DNA from 4 places in the Streptomyces sp. NBC_00654 genome. Region 1 is predicted to be linked to each of the others. Evidence: riboswitches for the same ligand, from Rfam matches in the RefSeq annotation. Region 1 holds a riboswitch; each other region holds the start of a gene.
What was found. A riboswitch is a leader RNA that binds a small molecule or an ion and turns the genes downstream of it on or off. The one in region 1 is predicted to bind cobalamin.
Positions count from the first base shown of each region.

Region 2: another riboswitch for cobalamin. It lies ahead of metE (5-methyltetrahydropteroyltriglutamate--homocysteine S-methyltransferase); the one in region 1 lies ahead of OHA98_RS07720 (ribonucleoside-diphosphate reductase subunit alpha).
Region 3: another riboswitch for cobalamin. It lies ahead of OHA98_RS33755 (ABC transporter substrate-binding protein); the one in region 1 lies ahead of OHA98_RS07720 (ribonucleoside-diphosphate reductase subunit alpha).
Region 4: another riboswitch for cobalamin. It lies ahead of OHA98_RS28230 (cobalamin biosynthesis protein); the one in region 1 lies ahead of OHA98_RS07720 (ribonucleoside-diphosphate reductase subunit alpha).

Region 1 is NZ_JAPEOB010000001.1:1,756,402-1,761,685, reverse strand. It holds gene mctP (monocarboxylate uptake permease MctP) at 1-932, shown strand, start outside; gene OHA98_RS07725 (hypothetical protein) at 1,039-1,704, shown strand; cobalamin riboswitch at 1,935-2,064, shown strand; gene OHA98_RS07720 (ribonucleoside-diphosphate reductase subunit alpha) at 2,210-4,615, shown strand; gene OHA98_RS07715 (ribonucleotide-diphosphate reductase subunit beta) at 4,615-5,284, shown strand, end outside.
Region 2 is NZ_JAPEOB010000002.1:969,874-975,157, forward strand. It holds gene metE (5-methyltetrahydropteroyltriglutamate--homocysteine S-methyltransferase) at 1-1,928, opposite strand, end outside; cobalamin riboswitch at 2,110-2,256, opposite strand; gene OHA98_RS24555 (DUF6351 family protein) at 2,447-4,609, opposite strand; gene OHA98_RS24560 (mandelate racemase/muconate lactonizing enzyme family protein) at 4,699-5,284, opposite strand, start outside.
Region 3 is NZ_JAPEOB010000003.1:302,282-307,565, forward strand. It holds gene OHA98_RS33750 (iron ABC transporter permease) at 1-468, opposite strand, end outside; gene OHA98_RS33755 (ABC transporter substrate-binding protein) at 465-1,508, opposite strand; cobalamin riboswitch at 1,546-1,711, opposite strand; gene OHA98_RS33760 (M67 family metallopeptidase) at 1,745-2,167, opposite strand; gene OHA98_RS33765 (amino acid permease) at 2,275-3,705, opposite strand; gene OHA98_RS33770 (DUF2017 domain-containing protein) at 4,090-4,674, opposite strand; gene clpS (ATP-dependent Clp protease adapter ClpS) at 4,787-5,095, opposite strand; gene OHA98_RS33780 (nicotinate phosphoribosyltransferase) at 5,185-5,284, shown strand, end outside.
Region 4 is NZ_JAPEOB010000002.1:1,790,030-1,795,313, forward strand. It holds gene OHA98_RS28210 (alpha/beta hydrolase) at 1-303, opposite strand, end outside; gene OHA98_RS28215 (class II aldolase/adducin family protein) at 647-1,309, opposite strand; gene OHA98_RS28220 (inorganic phosphate transporter) at 1,598-2,857, shown strand; gene OHA98_RS28225 (hypothetical protein) at 2,870-3,100, shown strand; cobalamin riboswitch at 3,249-3,378, shown strand; gene OHA98_RS28230 (cobalamin biosynthesis protein) at 3,504-4,448, shown strand; gene OHA98_RS28235 (cobyric acid synthase) at 4,445-5,284, shown strand, end outside.

The DNA.
Region 1 (5,284 bases):
CCCAGAAGAATCCGGCGACCGGTCAGCCGCGCGGCTCGCTGGTTCCCGGCGACATGGGTCAATGGGGTTACGCGACACTGGCGTTGGGATCCGCGCTCGCGCTCTTCATGTACCCGCACTCGATCACGGCGACGCTCTCCAGCCGCAGCCGCGAGGTGATCCGGCGCAACACCACGATCCTGCCGCTGTACTCCCTGATGCTGGGCATGCTGGCGCTGCTCGGCTTCATGGCGATCGCCGCCGGAGTGAAGGTGGACAACGGGCAGCTGGCCATCCCCCAGCTGTTCGAGAACATGTTCCCCGACTGGTTCGCCGGAGTGGCGTTCGCCGCCATCGGCATCGGTGCCCTGGTGCCCGCCGCGATCATGTCCATCGCCGCGGCGAACCTTTTCACCCGCAACATCTACAAGGACTTCCTGAAACCCGACGCGACCCCCGCCCAGGAGACCAAGGTCTCCAAGGTGGTCTCGCTCCTGGTCAAGGTCGGGGCCCTGGTCTTCGTCCTCACCATGGACAAGACGGTCGCGATCAACTTCCAGCTGCTCGGCGGCATCTGGATCCTCCAGACGATGCCGGCCCTGGTCGGCGGGCTGTTCACCCGCTGGTTCCACCGCTGGGCGCTGCTCGCGGGCTGGGCGGCCGGCATGGCGTACGGAACGCTCGCCGCGTACGGCGTGGCGAGCCCCACCCAGAAGCACTTCGGCGGCTCCTCGAAGGAGATTCCGGGAATCGGCGAGATCGGCTACATCGGGCTGACGGCCTTCGTGCTGAACGTGGTGGTCGTGATCGTCCTGACCCTCGTCCTGAACGCGCTGAAGGCCCCGGCGGGCATCGACGAGACCTCGCCGGCCGACTACACGGCCGATGTGGGCGACCCCGGCGTCGAGGCGGAGCTGCCGCCGGCCGCGGCGGTCGCGCCGGGCATTCGCTGACCGGCCGGAACGGCGGTGCGCGGGCCGTCGTGTCTCCCCGGGAGGCGCGGCGGCCCGCGCCGTTCTCCGGCTGTGCACGGCGGTCACCGTACGCGAGGATGCGGGCATGAACCCTCGCTCCCCGCTCCCCGGGCTGTGGCCCGTGCTGCTGGTGCTGACACTCGCGGCCTGCGGCACGGAGCCGGCCCCCGGACCCGATGCGGACAGCCCCGGGGGCGCGGCCCCCTCCGCCCCGGGGCCCGGCCGGGCCGCGCTGGAGGCCAGGGCCGCGGCCATCCAGACCACCACCGGCCACGTCTATGTGACCGAGGTCCCCGGGTACACCCTGGCCCGGCAGTCCGTCGGCGTCCTCGGCGACGACGGCTTCGGGAGCTTCTACGTGGCGGCCGGCGGCAAGCGCATCCAGCTCTCCGTGGAGCGCGGCACACTCACGGCGTCGAACTGCGCGACGGGCCCGCGGCCCGGCGGGGGCCCGGGCACACCGGCGGCCTGCGAGCGGGACGGCGCGAACTGGTACCGCTCGACGCCGGACAGCCATGAGTACGCCCGCGCGGAGGGCGAGGTCGTCGTCCGGGTCGGCGGAGCCCGCGGCGAGGTCGACCGCGACACCCTGCGCACGGCCGCCGAGGCCGCGCACCGCGCGGATGACCGTGAACTCGACGAGATCCTGCCCCCGGCGGGCCGGGCACCCGGCGCGGGTCCCGTCGAACGCGGCGACCTGCCACCGGTCGGCGACGGGGCCCCGAACAACGACGTGGGAGCGAGCGGCTGAGGGATTCCGCGGCCGGGGAGATCACGCCGTACGAGGCCGGAGCAGCCGGGGAGGGGGCCCGGAGAGGGAGCCGGGAACGGGCCCGGAAGCGGGCCTGAAGCGGGCCTGAAGCGGGCCGGGAACGGGGCCTGGAGCCGCTCCCCGGCCTGCCGCCGCTCGCCCACCGGCTGACACTCCGACAGGGCCCACCACGGCCCGCGACACAACATGTGGGGGCTGCCTCATCGGGCGGCCCCCACATGTATGCTCGTGCTCGCTGTCGCCGCAGGGGAATCCGGTGCGAATCCGGAACTGTCCCGCAACGGTGTATTCAGTGTGCTTTTGCACACCCGAAGTCCGACGACCTGTCGACAGCGCGTCCGGCTCGACCGAACCGGACGCCAAGACGTCCGGGCCTCGCGGATGGGCCGGTGGACGCCGTACGCAGTGCTGCCCCGCCCCGGGCACCGTGCTGCCCGGCTGCCCCCGTTCCCCGCCGGCCCCCAGCCGAGCGAGGGAAATCCCCGTGACCATCGCGCCAGCCGATCCGGTTTCAGCCGCCGCCGCAGCCGAACCGACGGAGCCCACGACCGACGCACCGGGAACCGCACTGCTGCGGACCCTGACGGACCTCACCGTCGATCTGCCCGACACCGATCCCGGACGGGTCGCCGCCGCCGCGCTGCGCGGCCGCAACGCCCGGTCGGACGAGGCGGAGCTGCGTTCGCTGGCCACCGAGGCGGCCGCGGGGCTGATCTCCGAGGACCCCGCCTACTCCCGGCTCGCCGCCCGGCTGCTGACCCGGTCCATCGCCGACGAGGCGGCGGGCCAGGGCGCGGTGTCGTTCTCCGCCTCGGTCGCCGTGGGGCACCGCGAGGGCCTGATCGCCGACCGTACGGCCGCCTTCGTGGCGCTGCACGCCGCCGCGCTCGACGCGCTGGTCGAGCGGTCGCTGGCCGACGGCGCGGACGACCGCTTCGGTTACTTCGGGCTGCGGACGCTGCACAGCCGCTATCTGCTGCGCCACCCGCACACCCGCCAGGTCATCGAGACGCCGCAGCACTTCATGCTGCGGGTCGCGGCCGGTCTGGCCGAGGACGAGAGCGTGCACGCGCTGGACGAGGTCGCCGCGCTGTACGGGCTGATGAGCCGGCTGGACTACCTGCCCTCCTCCCCCACCCTCTTCAACTCCGGCACCCGGCACCCGCAGATGTCCTCCTGCTATCTGCTGGACTCGCCCAAGGACGAGCTGGACTCGATCTACGACCGCTACCACCAGGTGGCGCGGCTCTCCAAGCACGCGGGCGGCATCGGCCTCTCGTACTCCCGTATCCGCGCCCGCGGTTCGCTGATCCGGGGCACCAACGGGCACTCCAACGGCATCGTGCCGTTCCTGAAGACGCTCGACGCCTCGGTCGCCGCGGTCAACCAGGGTGGCCGCCGCAAGGGCGCCGCCGCCGTCTACCTGGAGACCTGGCACGCGGACATCGAGGAGTTCCTGGAGCTGCGCGACAACACGGGTGAGGACCAGCGGCGTACGCACAACCTCAACCTGGCGCACTGGATCCCGGACGAGTTCATGCGCCGGGTGGACGCGGACGGGCAGTGGTCGCTGTTCTCGCCCGCCGACGTGCCCGAGCTGGTCGACCTGTGGGGCGACGAGTTCGACGCCGCGTACCGCGCGGCGGAGGCCAGGGGGCTGGCCCGCAAGTCGATGCCCGCGCGGGACCTGTACGGCCGGATGATGCGTACGCTCGCGCAGACCGGTCAGGGCTGGATGACGTTCAAGGACGCCTCCAACCGGACCGCCAACCAGACCGCCGAGCCGGGCCGCGTCGTCCACTCGTCGAACCTGTGCACCGAGATCCTCGAAGTGACCGACGACGGCGAGACGGCCGTCTGCAATCTGGGCTCGGTCAACCTGGGGTCGTTCGTGGCGGACGGGTCCATCGACTGGGAGCGGCTGGACGCCACCGTGCGGACCGCCGTGACCTTCCTGGACCGGGTCGTCGACATCAACTTCTACCCGACCGAGCAGGCCGGACGCTCCAACGCGCGCTGGCGGCCGGTGGGCCTGGGCGCGATGGGCCTCCAGGACGTCTTCTTCCAGCTCCGGCTGCCCTTCGACTCCCCCGAGGCGCGGGCCCTGTCCACGAAGATCTCCGAGCGCATCATGCTCGCGGCGTACGAGGCGTCCTGCGACCTCGCCGAGCGCTCCGGCCCGCTCCCGGCCTGGGCCGAGACCCGCACCGCACGCGGGGTGCTGCACCCCGACCACTACGACACCGCGCTGAACTGGCCGGAGCGCTGGGAGGCCCTGCGCGCCCGTGTCGCGAAGACCGGGATGCGTAACTCGCTGCTCCTGGCCATCGCGCCGACCGCCACGATCGCCTCGATCGCCGGGGTGTACGAGTGCATCGAGCCGCAGGTCTCCAACCTGTTCAAGCGCGAGACGCTCAGCGGTGAGTTCCTCCAGGTCAACGCCTATCTGGTGGACGAGCTGAAGCAGCTCGGCGTGTGGGACGCCCGGACCCGCGAGGCGCTGCGCGAGGCGAGCGGCTCCGTGCAGGGCTTCGCCTGGATCCCCGAGGAGGTGCGGGCGCTGTACCGCACCGCGTGGGAGATCCCGCAGCGCGGACTGATCGACATGGCGGCGGCGCGTACGCCGTTCCTCGACCAGAGCCAGTCGCTGAACCTGTTCCTGGAGACGCCGACGATCGGCAAGCTCTCCTCGATGTACGCGTACGCCTGGAAGCAGGGGCTGAAGACGACGTACTACCTGCGGTCGCGCCCGGCGACCCGGATCGCCCGCGCCGCGTCCGGCCAGGCGTCCGCCGCCGCCCCCATCCCCGTACAGCAGGCCCAGGCTCCCGACGCGGACGCCATCGCCTGCTCCCTGGAAAACCCCGAGTCCTGCGAGGCCTGCCAGTAATGAGCTCCAACGAGAACAAGAACCTGCTCGACCCGGGCTTCGAACTGACCCTGCGCCCGATGCGCTACCCGGACTTCTACGAGCGCTACCGGGACGCGATCAAGAACACCTGGACGGTCGAGGAGGTCGACCTCCACTCCGACGTCGCCGACCTCGCCAAGCTCTCCCCCGGCGAACAGCACATGATCGGCAGGCTGGTGGCGTTCTTCGCGACCGGTGACTCCATCGTCTCCAACAACCTCGTGCTGACGCTGTACAAGCACATCAACTCTCCCGAGGCGCGGCTGTATCTGTCGCGGCAGCTCTTCGAGGAGGCCGTGCACGTCCAGTTCTATCTGACGCTGCTCGACACGTATCTGCCCGATCCGGACGACCGGGCGGCGGCGTTCGACGCGGTCGAGGAGATCCCCTCCATCCGCGAGAAGGCGCAGTTCTGCTTCAGGTGGATGGATTCGGTCGAGAAGATCGACCGGCTGGAGACGAAGGCGGACCGCCGCCGCTTCCTGCTGAACCTGATCTGCTTCGCGGCGTGCATCGAGGGGCTGTTCTTCTACGGCGCCTTCGCGTACGTGTACTGGTTCCGCTCGCGCGGCCTGCTGCACGGCCTCGCCACGGGCACCAACTGGGTGTTCCGTGACGAGACCATGCACATGAACTTCGCGTTCGAGG
Region 2 (5,284 bases), on a different contig from region 1:
GTGAGGCGGAACGCCTCGGTGGCCCAGGCCAGATAGGCGCCGCGGTCGGCGGCGCGCAGCGGCAGTGTCTCGCGCAGGGCGGGCTCGTCGACCTGGATCACCGAGGTGCCCGCGGCTTCCAGGTCGCCGACCTCGTCGCGCAGGGCGAGGGCGACCTGCCGGGCGGTCTCGCCGAGCGGCTGGTCGTCGCGGACGAAGGACCAGGCGAGCATGGTGACCGGGCCGGTGAGCATGCCCTTGACGGGACGGGCGGTCAGCGACTGGGCGTACGCCGTCCAGCGGACCGTCATCGGCTCCGGCCTGGAGATGTCGCCCGCGAGCACCGGCGGCCGGACGTAGCGGGTGCCGTACGACTGGACCCAGCCGTGCTGGGTGGCGAGGTAGCCGGTGAGCCGCTCGGCGAAGTACTGCACCATGTCGTTGCGTTCGGGCTCGCCGTGCACCAGGACGTCGAGCCCCGCCTTCTCCTGGAAGGAGAGGACTTCCCGGATCTCGTCCCTGATCCGTTCCTCGTACCCGGCGGTGTCGATCCGTCCGGCCCGCAGGTCGGCGCGAGCGGTGCGCAGCTCATCGGTCTGGGGGAACGAACCGATGGTCGTCGTCGGCAGCGGCGGGAGCCCGAGGTGCGCGCGCTGGGCGGCTGTCCGTTCCGCGTAGGGCTGCGAGCGCCGTCCGTCCGCGGCGGTGACGGCGGCGGTGCGGGCCCGCACCGCGGGGTCGCTGGTCAGTGCCGATCCGGCGCGGGAGGCGAGGTCGGCGCGGTTCGCCGCGAGTGCGGTGGCGATGGTGTCGGTGCCCTGGGCGAGCCCACGCGTCAGGACGGCGACCTCCCGCGTCTTCTGCCGGGCGAAGGCGAGCCAGCGGGCGATCTGCGGGTCGATGTCGCGCTCGGCGGTGGCGTCCAGCGGTACGTGCAGGAGTGAGCAGGAGGCGGAGACGTCCACCCGGCCGGCGAGGCCGAGGAGGGTGCCGAGGGTCGCGAGGGACTTCTCGTAGTCGTTGATCCAGATGTTGCGTCCGTCGACGACGCCCGCGACCAGGCGCTTGCCGGGCAGTCCGCCGGCCGCCGCGAGGTCTTCGAGGTTGGCGCCGCCCGATTCGGTGAAGTCGAGGGCCAGCCCTTCCACCGGCGCCTTGGCCAGCACGCCCAGGGCCTCACCGAGCCGCCCGAAGTACGAGGCGACCAGCAGCTTCGGCCGGTCGGTGGCGGCACCGAGTTCGCGGTAGGCGCGGGTGGCGGCGTTCAGTTCGGCAGGGGTGCGGTCCTGGACGAGAGCGGGTTCGTCGACCTGGACCCACTCGGCGCCGGCCGCCCGCAGATCCGCGAGCACCTCGGCGTACACCGGCAGCAGCCGGTCCAGCAGGGTCAGGGGCTCGAAGTCCCCGGACACGCCCGGCGCGGGTTTGGCGAGCAGCAGGTAGGTGACGGGGCCGACAAGGACCGGGCGGGCGGTGTGGCCGAGCGCGAGGGCTTCCTTCAGCTCGGCGACCTGCTTGGCGGAGTGCGCCGTGAACACCGTGTCCGGGCCCAGCTCGGGGACCAGGTAGTGGTAGTTGGTGTCGAACCACTTGGTCATTTCCAGCGGTGCGATGTCCTGGGTGCCGCGGGCCATCGCGAAATAGCCGTCCAGCGCGTCTTCCTCGGCGACCGCGCGGTGCCGTTCGGGGACCGCTCCGACCATGACGCTGGTGTCCAGCACATGGTCGTAGTACGAGAAATCGCCGGACGGCACTTCATGGATGCCTGCGTCGGCCAGCTGCTGCCAGTTCGACCGGCGGAGATCCACCGCGGTCTCCCGGAGGGCGTCCGCGCTCACGCGGCCCTTCCAGTAGCCCTCGACGGCCTTCTTCAGTTCACGGTTCTGTCCCTGGCGGGGGTAGCCGTACACGGTGGCCCGTGCTGCCGCGGCTGCGGGCTTCGCTGTCACAGAACTCTCCTTCGCGAGATGTGTCCTGGATCCCGGGGACGGGACGCGGACGCGAAGGGACGACCGACCGGGCGGACCACGTCGCGGAGTTCTCCCGCACGTGCCGCCCGATATGTACGCCGACCCGCCCACGAGGTCACCGGGATCTCCGCACGCGATCGGTCGCGTACGGGCAACGGGCAGGTCTTCGGACTCGCGGGCACATCCGCCGGGGCAGATTCCTACTGGCCGTCGCTTCCCGGATCCGGCCGGATCCAGTGCGTATGACGGCGTTCGTTCCCACTCACCGCTGCGGGGCAGTCCCGGATTCCCACCGGGTTCCCTCTTACGACGCGTCCCGCCTGGCGGACGGGGGCGAACCAGCTGCGTCCGCCACCCTAAGCGACGGGCGGCGCCCGCACACCCCCGCCCGGATACCGGGACGCGTCACGGGCGGGGGTGTGCGGGCGAAATGACGGGCGCGGTGGAGCGAACGGACACCGGGGCCTGTCGGAACAGCCTTCGGGGCTCGCCTGTCGCTATCCGGTCACCGCGTCGAAGGAGAGCCAGGTACCCATGGGGGCCTGCTGACCCGCCCCGGGAACGGACCAGTCGCAGACACCGTACGGGAAGATCCCCGTCAGCTCCTTGAGCTGGGCTTCGGTCACCGGCACCTGGTAGTCGGTGCTGACCACGGGACGCTTGCGGCACTTGACGATGTCATTGGCCACATCGGCTCCGGCGACCATCCGCGGCGAGGTCCACACCGGGTAGAGGGTGTTGCACTCGGTGTTGCCGATGCCCTCCACCTGGGGTTCCGAGATCTTCTTCGCCCCGATGCCACGGGTCCAGCAGGCGTCGGTGAGTCCCTGCGGCCGATTGCGGACGATCTTCTCGATGGGGGCGTCGTTGCCGGGGTCCCCCTTGATGGCGGTGAGCCACTGGTCCATGTCGGCCACCATCCCGGCGAGGGTGAACCCGTGCCCGCTGGAGCGGGTGAGCATGACCTGGTTGGCGTGGGTGCCGTTGGCCTTGTCCAGGCGCGCCCGGGTGGAGAAGGAATGGAAGCGCATGTGCATGTCGCCGGTCGCGGCGTCGTCCGTGTAGTCGCGGTAGTCGATGATCGGGATGTCGGCGAGACCGGCACCGCCGTTCAGCATGCGACCGGTGCGGTAGGCGAGCCGAACCGCCTTGAGATCGGCGACGGTGCGCTCCGCGGCGGGCTTGGCGTCGTCGTCGAGGCCGCCGATGCGCCGGTTCAGGTCGATGAACCGGTCCATGTCGATGGTCCCGTTGTTCAGGGCCTGAAGTCCGTACTGGATACCGGTGTTGTCGAGCGGCCTGCGCGCCTTCCCGGTCTCCGGTACCTCGCCGTAGACGTTCACGGCGTGGCTGTACACGTCGCAGCGGGCACCGTCCGGGTTGGTGGCGGGGTTGTAGCGCTGCTCCTTGGGCAGCTGGGCAGGGCAGTACACCGTGGGGTCGATACGGCCGGCGGCCCGTGCCAGGCTGCCGATGCTCTCCCACGTGCCGAACCCGGAGACCGCCTTCTGCTGCTCCTTGGTGAACGCGTCGGGCGCGACATTGGTGAAGTAGTGGTTCAGGAGCTGGGCGTCGCTGAGCGTCTGGATCGTCCCGAAGCCGACGTCGGGGAAGCTGCAGCCGGAGAGGATGCCGTCCAGCAGGCCCGGGTAGTTGTCGGCGATCTGGTGGGTCTGGTACGAGCCGCCGGAGCAGCCGTTCCCCATGGTGAAGGCCGGTTCGCCGTACGTCTCCACGAAGCGTTCCTTGACCATGCTCATGGTCTCGGCGGCCAGCAGGTCGTTGCAGTTGTTGCCGAAGACGTTCAGCGAGGACGAGGCGACGCCGTAGCCCTTGCTCAGATACGTGTCGTTCATGATGCCGACGGTCTTGCGGCCCTGGACGTACCAGCCGCCGTTGCAGCCCCCGCCGAATCCGTACACGAGGCGCCCGTTCCAGCCCGGCCCGCGCTCCAGCGGGTCGGGGGCGGGGGACAGCGGGTCGTGCAGTACGGCCGTCTCGTAGATGCCGCGGTTGATGGTGCCGGTCTCGACGCGGACGATGTACGGCACCTTCTTGCCCGCGCTCGTCGTGGCGGTCGCCAGGTCGGCGGGACGGTCGTTCACGTCGGGCAGGGCGACGAACGTGCCGGCCGTGGTGCGGTACATGTAGTCGACGCGGGTCTCGGCCGAGCAGTTCTCGTCGGTGGGCTGCCCGAGGGTGCCGCCGGTGACCGTCTTGAACTCGGCCGTGTCACAGATGAACGGCTTCTCGTGCGGCCCGGAGAACACCGGCCCCGTGATGGGGTGGTTCTTCAGGGTCACCTCTCCGCTGTCCGCGCCCTGAGCCGTGGCCGTGAGCCTGTTCTCGCCCTTGGACAGCTCCTTCACCACGCCCATCAGCGCGTTCTCGCCGGACGGCCGGAAGCTCGATGTCACGTCCCGGCCGTCCACCGCGATCCGGATGCTGTCGGCCGCTATGGACGCGGGCGCCACGACACGTATCAGGGCGTCGTCCCCCGACACCACTCCGGGCCGCGACGACACGGCCGTCACCTGTAGCTTCTCGCTCTCGCGTTCCTGGCTGCCGGCCGGCGTCGCGGACGCGCCGACCAGCACGCCCATGAACGCCACGCCGGCCAGGCCCATCCGGACCGGTCTCGCGGCTCCTGTGAACGACATGACGGAACTCGCCTCACTTCCTGGGGTGGGAAATCGTGTGTGCTGTGCATACGCGGGCTGCGGCCGGCCCTGCCCGGCCCGGCCCGGGGCTACCAGTTGGTGAACGCCCCGTCCGACGTACGCAGGTGCGGGCGCTCGGCCGCGTGTGCCTGGTACCGGCGCGCCGCCTCCCGGTCGATGTCGACGCCGATGCCGGGCAGTTCGCTCAGCTCCACCCGCCCCGGCAGGATCGTCGGCCGCGCGGTGAAGAGGGCGGCGATGGCGGGCTCGGGGTCGGTCTGGTGCTCCTGGATCGCCGCGTTGGGGCAGGCCAGGTTGAGCTGGAGCGAGGAGGCCGCGGTGACCGGGCCGAGCGGGTTGTGGGTGGCGAGCTTGATGTGGTGGGTCTCCGCCATCGCCGCGATCTTCTTCGCCTCGGTCAGGCCGGCGGCCACCCCCACGTCCACGCGCGCGTAGTCGATGAGGTCGTCCTCGATGAGCGTCCTGAACTCCCATTTGGAGCCGTACTGTTCGCCCGCGGCCAGCGGCACCCCGGTGCGTGCCCGCAGCATGCGGTAGCTGTCCGGGTTCTCACAGCGCAGCGGGTCCTCGACGAAGAACGGACGGGCCGCCTCGATCTCCCTGCACAGGGTCAGCGCCTCCGGCGGATCCAGGCGCGTATGGACGTCGAGGATC
Region 3 (5,284 bases), on a different contig from region 1:
GGTGGTGAGGCCGGATCCGCCGCGGGCCAGGGTGTACACGAGCAGGAGTGAGGCGAGCGCGCCCGCGAAGGCGGCGGCCGGAATGGTGACGGTGGTGGCGAGGCCCGCGCCGACGCCGAGGACGATCACGAGGACCGCTCCGGTGGAGGCCCCGGAGGAGACGCCGAGGAGGAACGGGTCGGCGAGCGGATTGCGTACGAGCGCCTGGAGGACGGTGCCGATCACGGCGAGTCCGGCGCCGACGACGATGCCGAGCAGGACCCGGGGCAGCCGGACGTCGAGGACGATCGTGCGGAACGGGCTCGGTCCGGCCCGCCCGGTCAGGATGTCCAGGACCTGGCCGGGCGGGATGCGGACGGAGCCGAGGGCGAGCGCGGCGAGGACGGCGGCCCCGAGGACGACGGCGAGGGCGCCGAGGACCAGGGTGTAGCGCAGCCGTCGTGGCGCGGCGGGGGTGCGGCAGCTCACGGCGCGGTGGCCGCGTCCGTCGCTTCCTCCGTGGGTGAGTCCCCCGGTATCTCCGGGTGCAGCTGGGCGGCGAGCTTGCCGACCGCCGCGGGGGCGCGCACGCCGAGCACCGCGTCGGAGAGCGGGAGGACGGCGAAGCGCTTGTTCCTGATCGCGGGGACGTCGGCGAGTGCCGGGTCCTCCAGGAGGCGCTTCTTCTTCTGGGCGACGGTGGTGGAGCCGTAGTCGTAGATGACGATGACGTCGGGCTTGCGGGCGACGACGTTCTCCCACGAGGCGTCGCCGAAGGGCTTGTCGAGATCGGCGAAGACGTTGCGGCCGCCGGCCCGGGTGATCAGCTCGTTGCCGATGCCCTTGCCGCCCGCGGTGAACGCGGTCTTGTCGCCGCTGTCGTAGACGAAGACGGAGACCGGGCGGGCGGACTTGAGCCGCTCGGCCGTGGCGGCGTTGGTGGCCTTCGCCTCCTCGATCCACGCGTCGGCGCGCGGGGCGACGCCGAAGGTGCGGCCGACCTCGCGGACCTCCTGGTAGAGGGCGTCCATCGCGGTCGGGTTCTTGGCGCAGTACTCGGTGTTGAGCCGGGTGTCGATGCCGGACTTCTTCAGCGCCTCGCGGCTGCGGCCGTCGCCCGCGGTGAACGCGGTGGAGTAGCCGCCGTAGACGAAGTCGGGGTCGGCGGCGAGGAGCTTCTCGTACGAGGGGTACTCCTCGGCCAGGACCGGGATGGACTCGTACTGGTCCTCGTACTCCGGCAGGACCTGGTCGTCGAGGTAGGCGGTGCCGACCATGGACGTGGCCAGCCCCAGTTCCAGCATCACTTCGGTGACGTGCTGGTTCATGGTGACGGCGCGCTTCGGCGGCGCCTTGTACGTCGTGGTGACACCGCAGTTCGTGACGGTGTACGGGAAGCCCTCGGCGGACGGTCCGCCGGCCTTGGCCGAGCCCGCGGAGCCGTTGTCGGCGTCCGCGGCGGAGCAGGCGGTGAGGGCGAGCGGGAGCAGCACGGCGGCGGCTATGAGCGCGGGGGTGCGCCGGGACATGGCGGGGCCTCTCCGGGGGATTTCCGCGTCCCCTGGTCGGTGCGAGAAGGCGGCAGGCCAGTTCCTGACTGCCGAGCCCCGGTCCTGGTGGACGGGGTTCGGTCACAGTGGCGGGACCGTGCCGGACTTGCACCGGCTTCCTGGTTCCTGCCGCCTCGTTGGGTCTGGGTGCAGTGTGCCAGACCTGGTCGCGACGCAGGTGAGGCGACCCTCAGTGGGCGTCCCCCGGGCGTCCTTCAGCAGGCGTCGACGATCTTGACGTCCTCCTCGGTGATCTCGCCGTCCACGATGCGGTACGAGCGGAACTGGAAGGGGCCCGCGTCGTCGGTGTCCGCGGTGGAGACGAGGACGTAGTGGGCGCCGGGTTCGTTGGCGTACGTGACGTCGGTGCGGGAGGGGTAGGCCTCGGTCGCCGTGTGCGAGTGGTAGATGATCACGGGCTCCTCGTCGCGGTCGTCCATGTCGCGGTAGAGCTTGAGGAGGTCGGCCGAGTCGAACTCGTAGAACGTGGGCGAGCGGGCGGCGTTGAGCATGGGGATGAAGCGTTCGGCCCGTCCCGTTCCGGCCGGTCCCGCGACGACTCCGCACGCCTCGTCGGGGTGGTCCTCGCGGGAGTGGGCGACGATCCGGTCGTGGAGGTCCTGGGTGATGGTCAGCATGGCGCCCAGGATAGGACCGGCCCGTACGGGCGGCGGGCCCGCCCGTACCGAGGAGTGGTACGGACGGGCCCGCATGCCGGACGCTCCGGCGTGGGTGGCCGTGGGTGTCAGCGCTTGATGAACGCCGTGTTCCCGGGGTTGCGGGCCTTGAGCACCAGATACGAGACACCGAGGATCAGGGCCCAGACCGGTGCGCAGTACAGCGAGACCCGGGCGTCCTTGTCGATGGCCATCATCACGATGACCATGCCGATGAAGCCGAGCGCGAAGACGCTGGTGTACGGGGCTCCGGGGGCCCTGAAGGCGGACTGCGGGAGCACCCCCCGGTCGGCCAGCGCGCGGAAGCGGAGCTGGCTGAGCAGGATCATGACCCAGGCCCACATGCCGGAGATGGTCGCGAAGGAGACGACGTAGTTGAACGCCTCGCCCGGCCACTGGTAGTTGATCCAGACGCCGACGAGCATCAGCGCGGCCGAGAACGTGGTGCCGGCGAACGGCAGGCCGTTCCTCGTCAGCCTGGTGAAGGCCCTCGGGCCCTGCCCGTTGAGCGCCAGGTCGCGCAGCATGCGGCCGGTGGAGTACATCCCGGAGTTGCAGGAGGAGAGCGCCGCGGTCAGGACGACGAAGTTGACGATCGCGGCCCCCACGCTGAGACCCATCTCCTCGAAGGTCTTCACGAACGGCGAGACACCCGGCTTGAACGTGCTCCACGGCACCACCGAGAGGATCATGATCAGCGCGCCGACGTAGAAGACGGCGATGCGCCACGGCACGGTGTTGATGGCCTTGGGCAGGACGGTCGTGGGGTCCTTGGACTCGCCCGCGGTGACGCCGACGAGTTCGACGGCGAGGAAGGCGAACATCACGATCTGGAGGGTCATCAGCGTGCCGGTGATGCCCGAGGGGAAGAATCCGCCGTCGTTCCAGAGATTGGCGACGGTCGCGGTGTCGGCGGCGTCGGAGAAGCCGATCGTGAGGACTCCGGCGCAGACGAGGATCATGCCGATGATCGCGGTGACCTTGACCATCGAGAACCAGAACTCCAGCTCACCGAAGAGCTTCACGGAGATGAGGTTGGCGCCGTACAGAATGACCGTGAAGACGAGTGCCGACAGCCACTGCGGAATGTTCCACCAGTACGTCATATAGGTGGCGGCGGCGGTGACTTCGGTGATTCCGGTGACGACCCAGAAGAGCCAGTACGTCCAGCCGGTCACGAATCCGAAGAACGGGCCGAGGAATTCCCGCGCGTACTCCGCGAAGGAGCCGGAGACCGGGCGGTACATGAGAAGTTCGCCCAGCGCCCGCATGATGAAGAAGATGACCAGGCCCGCGATCGCGTAGGCCAGGATGAGGCTGGGACCGGCCCGGTCGATGGCTTTGCCCGCACCGAGGAAAAGCCCGGTGCCGATGGCTCCACCAATGGCGATCATCTGGATCTGGCGGGCACCCAGGCCGCGCCGGTATCCTTCGCCGCTGTTTCCTGCACCCTCGGCCTCATCGCCGGCGTGCCCCTTGTCGACCTGTGCCGATGTCATGGTGGTGCGCCTTTCTCCACGCCGATCCGCGCCTTCACAGGCGACGGATCAGTTCCTGATCCCCCCGGATATGGATGGAGTGCCGTCGGCGTTCGGCCGACTTGTAGCGCCCCCGGGAACAGGGATGGCGTCCCCGGGCGGTCGTGAAGATTTATCACGGGCCCCCGGGCGACCCACGGGACATTGTGTGGCGCACACCACAGGAAAAAGCGGACAAGAGTTTCCAGCCGCTGCAAAGACGGCTGTTCGGGTGACGCGATCGTTATTCCGATTTGAGCGTCCACTGAGCGAACGCACCGCAGGACGCGCCCAAGGAGGCACCCGAGGACGCGCCGAAGGGCTGCCCCGCGGAACAGCTTCGCGGGACAGCCCTTCGCCTCCGGATTACGGCATCAGCGTCTCGATGAGCGTCTCCTGGAGCGCCCCCAGCCAGAGATAGGCCATCACCATCGGCTTGCGCGGGTCGCTGTCGGAGAGGCGGTAGAGCGAACCCTCCTGCCCCTCGTCCTCGTCGGACACCTCCAGCCGGGTGCCGATGGTGAGCCGCAGGTCGTTCAGGGCGCCGAGCCAGTTGCGGCACTCGGCGGCGGTGAGCGTGAGCACGGCTCCGCCCTCCCCCACGGGTGAGAGCCCGTCCAGGGTGCGTACGAGGGCGAGGGCGTCCTCGCGCTTGCGGGTGCGCAGATCGTTCTCGGTGAAGCGGCGGAACTCGGCGGACGCCTCGCGCAGCTCCTTGTCCTCGTTCCCGTACGCCTCGGGGAACAGCCGGGCCAGGGCGGGGTCGGCGGGCGGTTCGCTCGGACCCTCGGCGAAGAGCGCGGCGAGCGGGTCCTCGCCCTCGGCGGGCTGATCGCCCGGACCGATCAGTTCCAGCAGCTGGACGGCCAGGGAGCGCAGGATGGAGATCTCGACCTCGTCGAGCGCGACGGCCGCGCCGCCGTCGGGGGTGGCCTCGAAATGGCCGGCCATGGATTCTCCGATGGTGGGTCGTGCGGGGCAGGGGCGGGAGAAGCGGATGACGGGCGCGTGGGGCGGGGCCGGTGCGCGGCCCCGTCCGCCGGCGCGCGGGCCGGCCGCGGTCCTAGGTGCGGTCCTGGGTCAGGGTGGCCCAGAGGCCGTAGCCGTGCATGGCCTGGACATCGCGCTCCATCTCCTCGCGGCTTCCGCTGGAGACGACGGCACGGCCCTTCTGGTGCACATCGAGCATGAGCTTGTGGGCCTTGTCCTTGGAGTAGCCGAAGTAGGCCTGGAAGACATAGGTCACATAGCTCATGAGGTTGACCGGGTCGTTGTGCACCAGCGTCACCCAGGGAACGTCCGGCTCGGGGACCGCGAAGGTCTCTTCGGCCGACTCCGGACGTTCGATCTCTACGGGGGTAGCAACGCTCACCTACCCCATGCTGCCACCCGGAAGGGGTCATCGCACAAACGGACCCCACATCTCGTCACTTTGACGAAATAGGGGGTAGCATCCCAGCCATGAACTCAGCGGACCTTGGGCGACGGGTCGGTGTGCCGTCGACCGCACTCTTCACCGACCAGTACGAGCTGACCATGGTGCAGGCAGCCCTGAAGGCCG
Region 4 (5,284 bases), on a different contig from region 1:
TTCCAGTCTGCGGACGACGGTGTCGGGGGCGTGCGGCGCCTGGTCGACGACCGGTCCGACGACGGCGTGGACACCGGGGCCGGTCAGCCCGTACGTACCGGGCCGGAGCGCGGCGAACGAGCGGGTCAGGGTGACCTGTCCGGCCGCCGTGGCGTGCACGGTGAGTCTGCGGTCGGCGGGGAGGGGACGGCCGGACGGCACCTTGAGGGCGGCGTCGCTGGCGTACCGGCCGGCCGCGACCGCAGCCGCGCCGACGCCGAGGATCGTGGTGACGGCCGCTGCCGTCGCTGTTGCCGGGCGCACTGCTTCAGTGTCGTGGCGGGCCCGGCCCGGTGCCAGCGGGCGGGGGCCGTCCGGTGCGGGGCCCGGCGGCGGGCGGGCGCGGCGTGGTCCGGTGCGGGCCCGGGAGGGTTCGGCGCCAGGCGGAGCGCGGCGTGGTCCGGTGCGGGCCGGGAGGGCCCGGCGCCGGGCGGGTTCGGCGTGGTCCGGTGCGGGCCCGGGAGGGTTCGGCGGCGGGCGGGCGCGGCGTGGTCCGGTGCGGGCCCGGGAGGGTTCGGCGGCGGGCGGGTTCGGCGTGGTCCGGTGCGGGCCGGGAGGGCCCGGCGCCGGGCGGGGCTCGGCGTGGTCCGGTGCGGGCCCGGGAGGGTCAGCCGGGCTGGCCGTACCCCTTCAGGGCCTCGGTCACCTCGCGCAGCTGGGCCGGGGAGAGCAGCGCCGGGCTGTGGCCCGGTACGGAGCTAGCGGTGAGCCAGAGCCTGCACAGCCATTCGAGCTGCGCGGTGCGGTCGTACGCCTGGTCGAGGCTGTCGCCGTAGGTGACGGTGCCGTGGTTCCGCAGGAGGCAGCCGGTGCGGTCGCGCAGGGCCGCGAGCATGTTGTCGGCCAGCTCCCGCGTTCCGTAGCGCGCGTAGGGAGCGGTGCGTACGGGGCCGCCGAGCATGGCCGCCGCGTAGTGCACCAGCGGGACCTCCTCGACCAGGGTGGAAACGGCGGTGGCGTGCACCGCGTGGGTGTGCACGACGGCTGCCGCGTCGCTGTTGCGGTAGACCGCCAGGTGGAGGGGGAGTTCGCTGGTCGGGGCGAGATCGCCGAGGACCCGGCGCCCTTCGAGGTCGACGCCGACCACGTCCTTCGGGCCGAGCCGGTCGTAGGGCACCCCGCTGGGGGTGACCAGGACGGTCCCGCCGACACGTGCCGAGACATTGCCCGAGGTCCCGACGACCAGCCCGTCGGCCGCGGACCGGCGAGCGGTGTCGACCACGCCCCGCCAGGCCCGTTCGATCGCTTCTTCCCGAGGCTGATCGCTCACGCTCATGCGGGGCACCCTAAGGGCTGCGCCGGGGCGGCGGGGGTGACACCGGACGCCGGGTGACCGGAATCTCTTCCGGGTGAAAAAACGCGTCCCCAAATGTTCGCCAAGGCCCGGCAAAGAGCAGTCCTCGCACCGCCCCAGGTGCATCGCCCCACCTCGTACGCAGACAAGCGGAGGGGATTCCATCCGCTTCGGGTCACCACAGCGCCCCGCCCAGTTCATCTTCCGTTCACCCAGGTTGCCTACGGTCCACGAGCCACTGACGTCGAACGATTGCCTGGGTAAATGGAACACATCACGCTGCTGCTCGCGATCGTGATCGTGACAGCTCTCGTGTTCGATTTCACGAACGGTTTCCACGACACCGCCAACGCGATGGCCACCACCATCTCGACCGGCGCCCTGAAGCCCAAGACAGCGGTGGCGATGTCCGCCGTTCTCAACCTGATCGGCGCGTTCCTGTCGGTGGAGGTCGCCAAGACGATCTCCGGCGGGATCGTCAACGAGGACGGCCTCAGAACCGAGGTCATCTTCGCGGCGCTCGTCGGCGCCATCCTGTGGAATCTGCTGACCTGGCTGGTCGGCCTGCCCTCCAGTTCCTCGCACGCCCTGTTCGGCGGCCTCATCGGCGCCGCGGTCATGTCGGCGGGCTGGTCCTCGATCAATGGCGGCACCGTCGTCACCAAGGTGCTGCTGCCCGCCATCGCCGCGCCGGTCGTCGCCGGTCTCGCCGCGCTGCTGGCCACGAAGCTGACGTACCGCATCGGGCGCAAGGTCACCGATGAGGGACAGCTGAAGTCGACCGCCAAGGGCTACCGGGCCGGGCAGATCGCCTCGGCCGGTCTCGTCTCGCTCGCCCACGGCACCAACGACGCGCAGAAGACGATGGGCATCATCACCCTGGCCCTGGTCACCGGCGGCGTCCTCGCCCCCGGCTCCAACCCGCCGGTCTGGGTCATCGTCTCCGCCGGTGTCGCCATCGCCCTGGGCACGTACCTCGGCGGCTGGCGCATCATCCGCACCATGGGCAGCGGCCTGACCGACCTCAAGCCGCCGCAGGGCTTCGCCGCCCAGACCAGTGCGGCCACCGTCATCCTGGCCTCCTCCCACCTCGGCTTCTCGCTCTCCACCACCCAGTCCTGCTCCGGCGCCGTGATGGGCGCGGGCCTCGGCCGTCAGGGGGGCGTGGTCCGCTGGTCCACGGCCACCCGGATGTTCGTCGCCTGGGGACTGACCCTGCCGGCCGCGGGCCTGGTCGGCGCGGGCGCGGAGTTCCTGACCAAGCAGGGCGGCTGGGGCGTCGGCGTCGTCGCCGTCCTGCTCGTCGCGGGCTCCGGCGCCATCTGGCTGCTGTCGCGCCGCAAGCCGGTCGACCACACCAACGTCACCGGCGGCGGCCCGGAGGACGAGCCCGCGGGCGTCGTCACCACGGCCATCGCCGCCGTCACCCCGCCGCCCGTCGGCACCACGGGTCCCGACCTCACGTCCACCATCCCGGCTCCGGCCGGTACGCCCGCCGATCCGGCGCGGCCCGCCACGGTGTAAGGACAGATCCGTATGAACATCGACTGGGCAGCTCTCGCCTCCGTCTTCGGCGTCAGCCTCGTGGTCACCGTGGCGCTGGTCGGCCTCTTCACCCTCGGCATCGTCGGCCTCTCCAAGCAGGCGTCGACGGCGCGGAACGGCGCCTCCGGCGGCTCGTTCACCCCGGCCCGCGCCGGCGCGTACCTCTGCTTCGCGCTGTGCGCGGCGGCGGTCACGTACGGGATCTATCTGATCGTCGCCTGACCGGAACACCGCACCTCCACCGGGCCGGACACACACTGTGTGTCCGGCCCGGTGTGCGTCTGCGCACACTGCGGCTCCGCAGGTCAACGGCAAGTTGACGGGCGTTCTCACAGCGTGGTGGACTGCCGGAGCCGTTTACGGCGACAGCAGAGGAAGCCGGTGCGAATCCGGCGCGGTCCCGCCACTGTCACCGGGGAGCAGTCCCCCATCGGAAGTCACGGTCCGCCCACGCGGACTGGAAGGCCGGGGGAACTGCGGATCCGGAAGCCAGGAGACTCTCGTCGCCGGTCACGTCGAACCAGGGCGCGGACCCTGAGTGAGGACATACGCCATGCCTGGCTGCCGTGCGCCGGAACCTGTGTCACCCCTTGCGGGAATCTCCCGTACCCCGGCCGGCTGAGCCATGCGTGCCGACCGCATCTTCGCGTACGGCGCCACGGCCGGCCTGATCGCCGACTCCCTGCTCGGTGACCCCCGCCGGGGACATCCCGTGGCCGGGTTCGGCCGGGCCGCGGCAAGGGCCGAACGCCTGCTCTGGCGCGACCACCGCGGGTGGGGCGCCCTGCACACCCTCGTCTGCGCCGGCGGCGCCGTGGGGGCCGCCGCGCTGGCCGCCCGCGCCGTACGGGACCGCCCCGCCCTGGCCGTCGCGCTGACCGCCGCCACCACCTGGTCCGTGATCGGCGGTACGTCGCTGGGCCGTGAGGCGCGCGCCGTCTCCGGTGCGCTCGCCGCCGGGGACCTCGACGTGGCCCGGGAACGGCTGCCCCATCTGTGCGGCCGCGACCCCCACTCGCTGGACGGGCAGCAGATCGCCCGCGCCGTGGTCGAGTCCGTCGCCGAGAACACCTCGGACGCCGTCGTCGGCGCCCTCGTCTGGGGCGCTCTGGGCGGGGTCCCCGGGCTCGTCGGCTTCCGGGCCGTCAACACGCTGGACGCCATGGTCGGCCACAGGTCGCCCCGCTACCGGCGTTACGGCTGGGCCTCGGCCCGCCTGGACGACCTGGCGGGCGGGCCGGGAGCCCGGCTGACGGCCGCGCTGGCCGTGGTGGCCGGAGGACGGCCCCGTGCGGCCGTACGGGCCTGGCGGGCCGACGCGGGCAGCCATCCGAGCCCCAACGCGGGGCCGGTGGAGGCCGCGTTCGCGGGGGCGCTCGGCGTACGGCTCGGCGGGACCCTGGCGTACGCCGGGCGGGTCGAGCACCGGCCCGTGCTCAACGGGGCGGCCGGCCGGGCCGTGGAGAGCGCCGACATCGAACGGGCGGTACGGCTGTCGCGCCGGGTGGGCGCGCTGGCCCTGGGCGTATGCGTGGCGGGCCGGCTGCTCGCGGGACGGAGAGCGAAATGAGCGGCGGACTCCTGGTCGCCGGGACCACCTCGGACGCGGGCAAGAGCGTCGTCACGGCAGGGATCTGCCGGTGGCTCGTGCGCCGGGGCGTGAAGGTCGCGCCGTTCAAGGCGCAGAACATGTCGCTCAACTCGTTCGTCACCCGCGAGGGCGCGGAGATCGGGCGCGCCCAGGCGATGCAGGCCCAGGCCGCCCGGGTCGAGCCGTCCGCGCTGATGAACCCGGTGCTGCTCAAGCCCGGCGGCGACCGCTCCAGCCAGGTCGTCCTGATGGGGAAGCCGGTCGGTGAGATGAGCGCCCGCGGCTACCACGGGGGACGGCAGGAAGCCCTCCTCGGGACGGTCGTGGACTGCCTGGAGCAGCTTCGGGGCACGTATGACGCCGTGATCTGCGAGGGGGCGGGCAGTCCTGCCGAGATCAATCTGCGGCGCACCGACATCGTGAACATGGGCATAGCCCGCGCCGCGCGGTTCCCCGTGCTGGTCGTCGGCGACATCGACCGCGGCGGCGTCTTCGCCTCGTTCTTCGGTACGACGGCGCTGCTGAGCGCCGAGGACCAGTCACTGGTCGCCGGCTATCTCGTCAACAAGTTCCGCGGCGATGTCTCGCTGCTGGAGCCGGGCCTGGACATGCTGTACGGGCTGACGGGGCGGCGGACCTACGGGGTGCTGCCGTTCGCGCACGGGCTGGGCATCGACGAGGAGGACGGCCTGCGCGTCTCGATGCGCGGAGCCGTACGGGAGTCGGTCGTCGCGCCGCCGCACGGCGAGGACGTGCTGCGGGTGGCGGTGTGTGCCGTACCGCTGATGTCGAACTTCACCGATGTGGACGCGCTG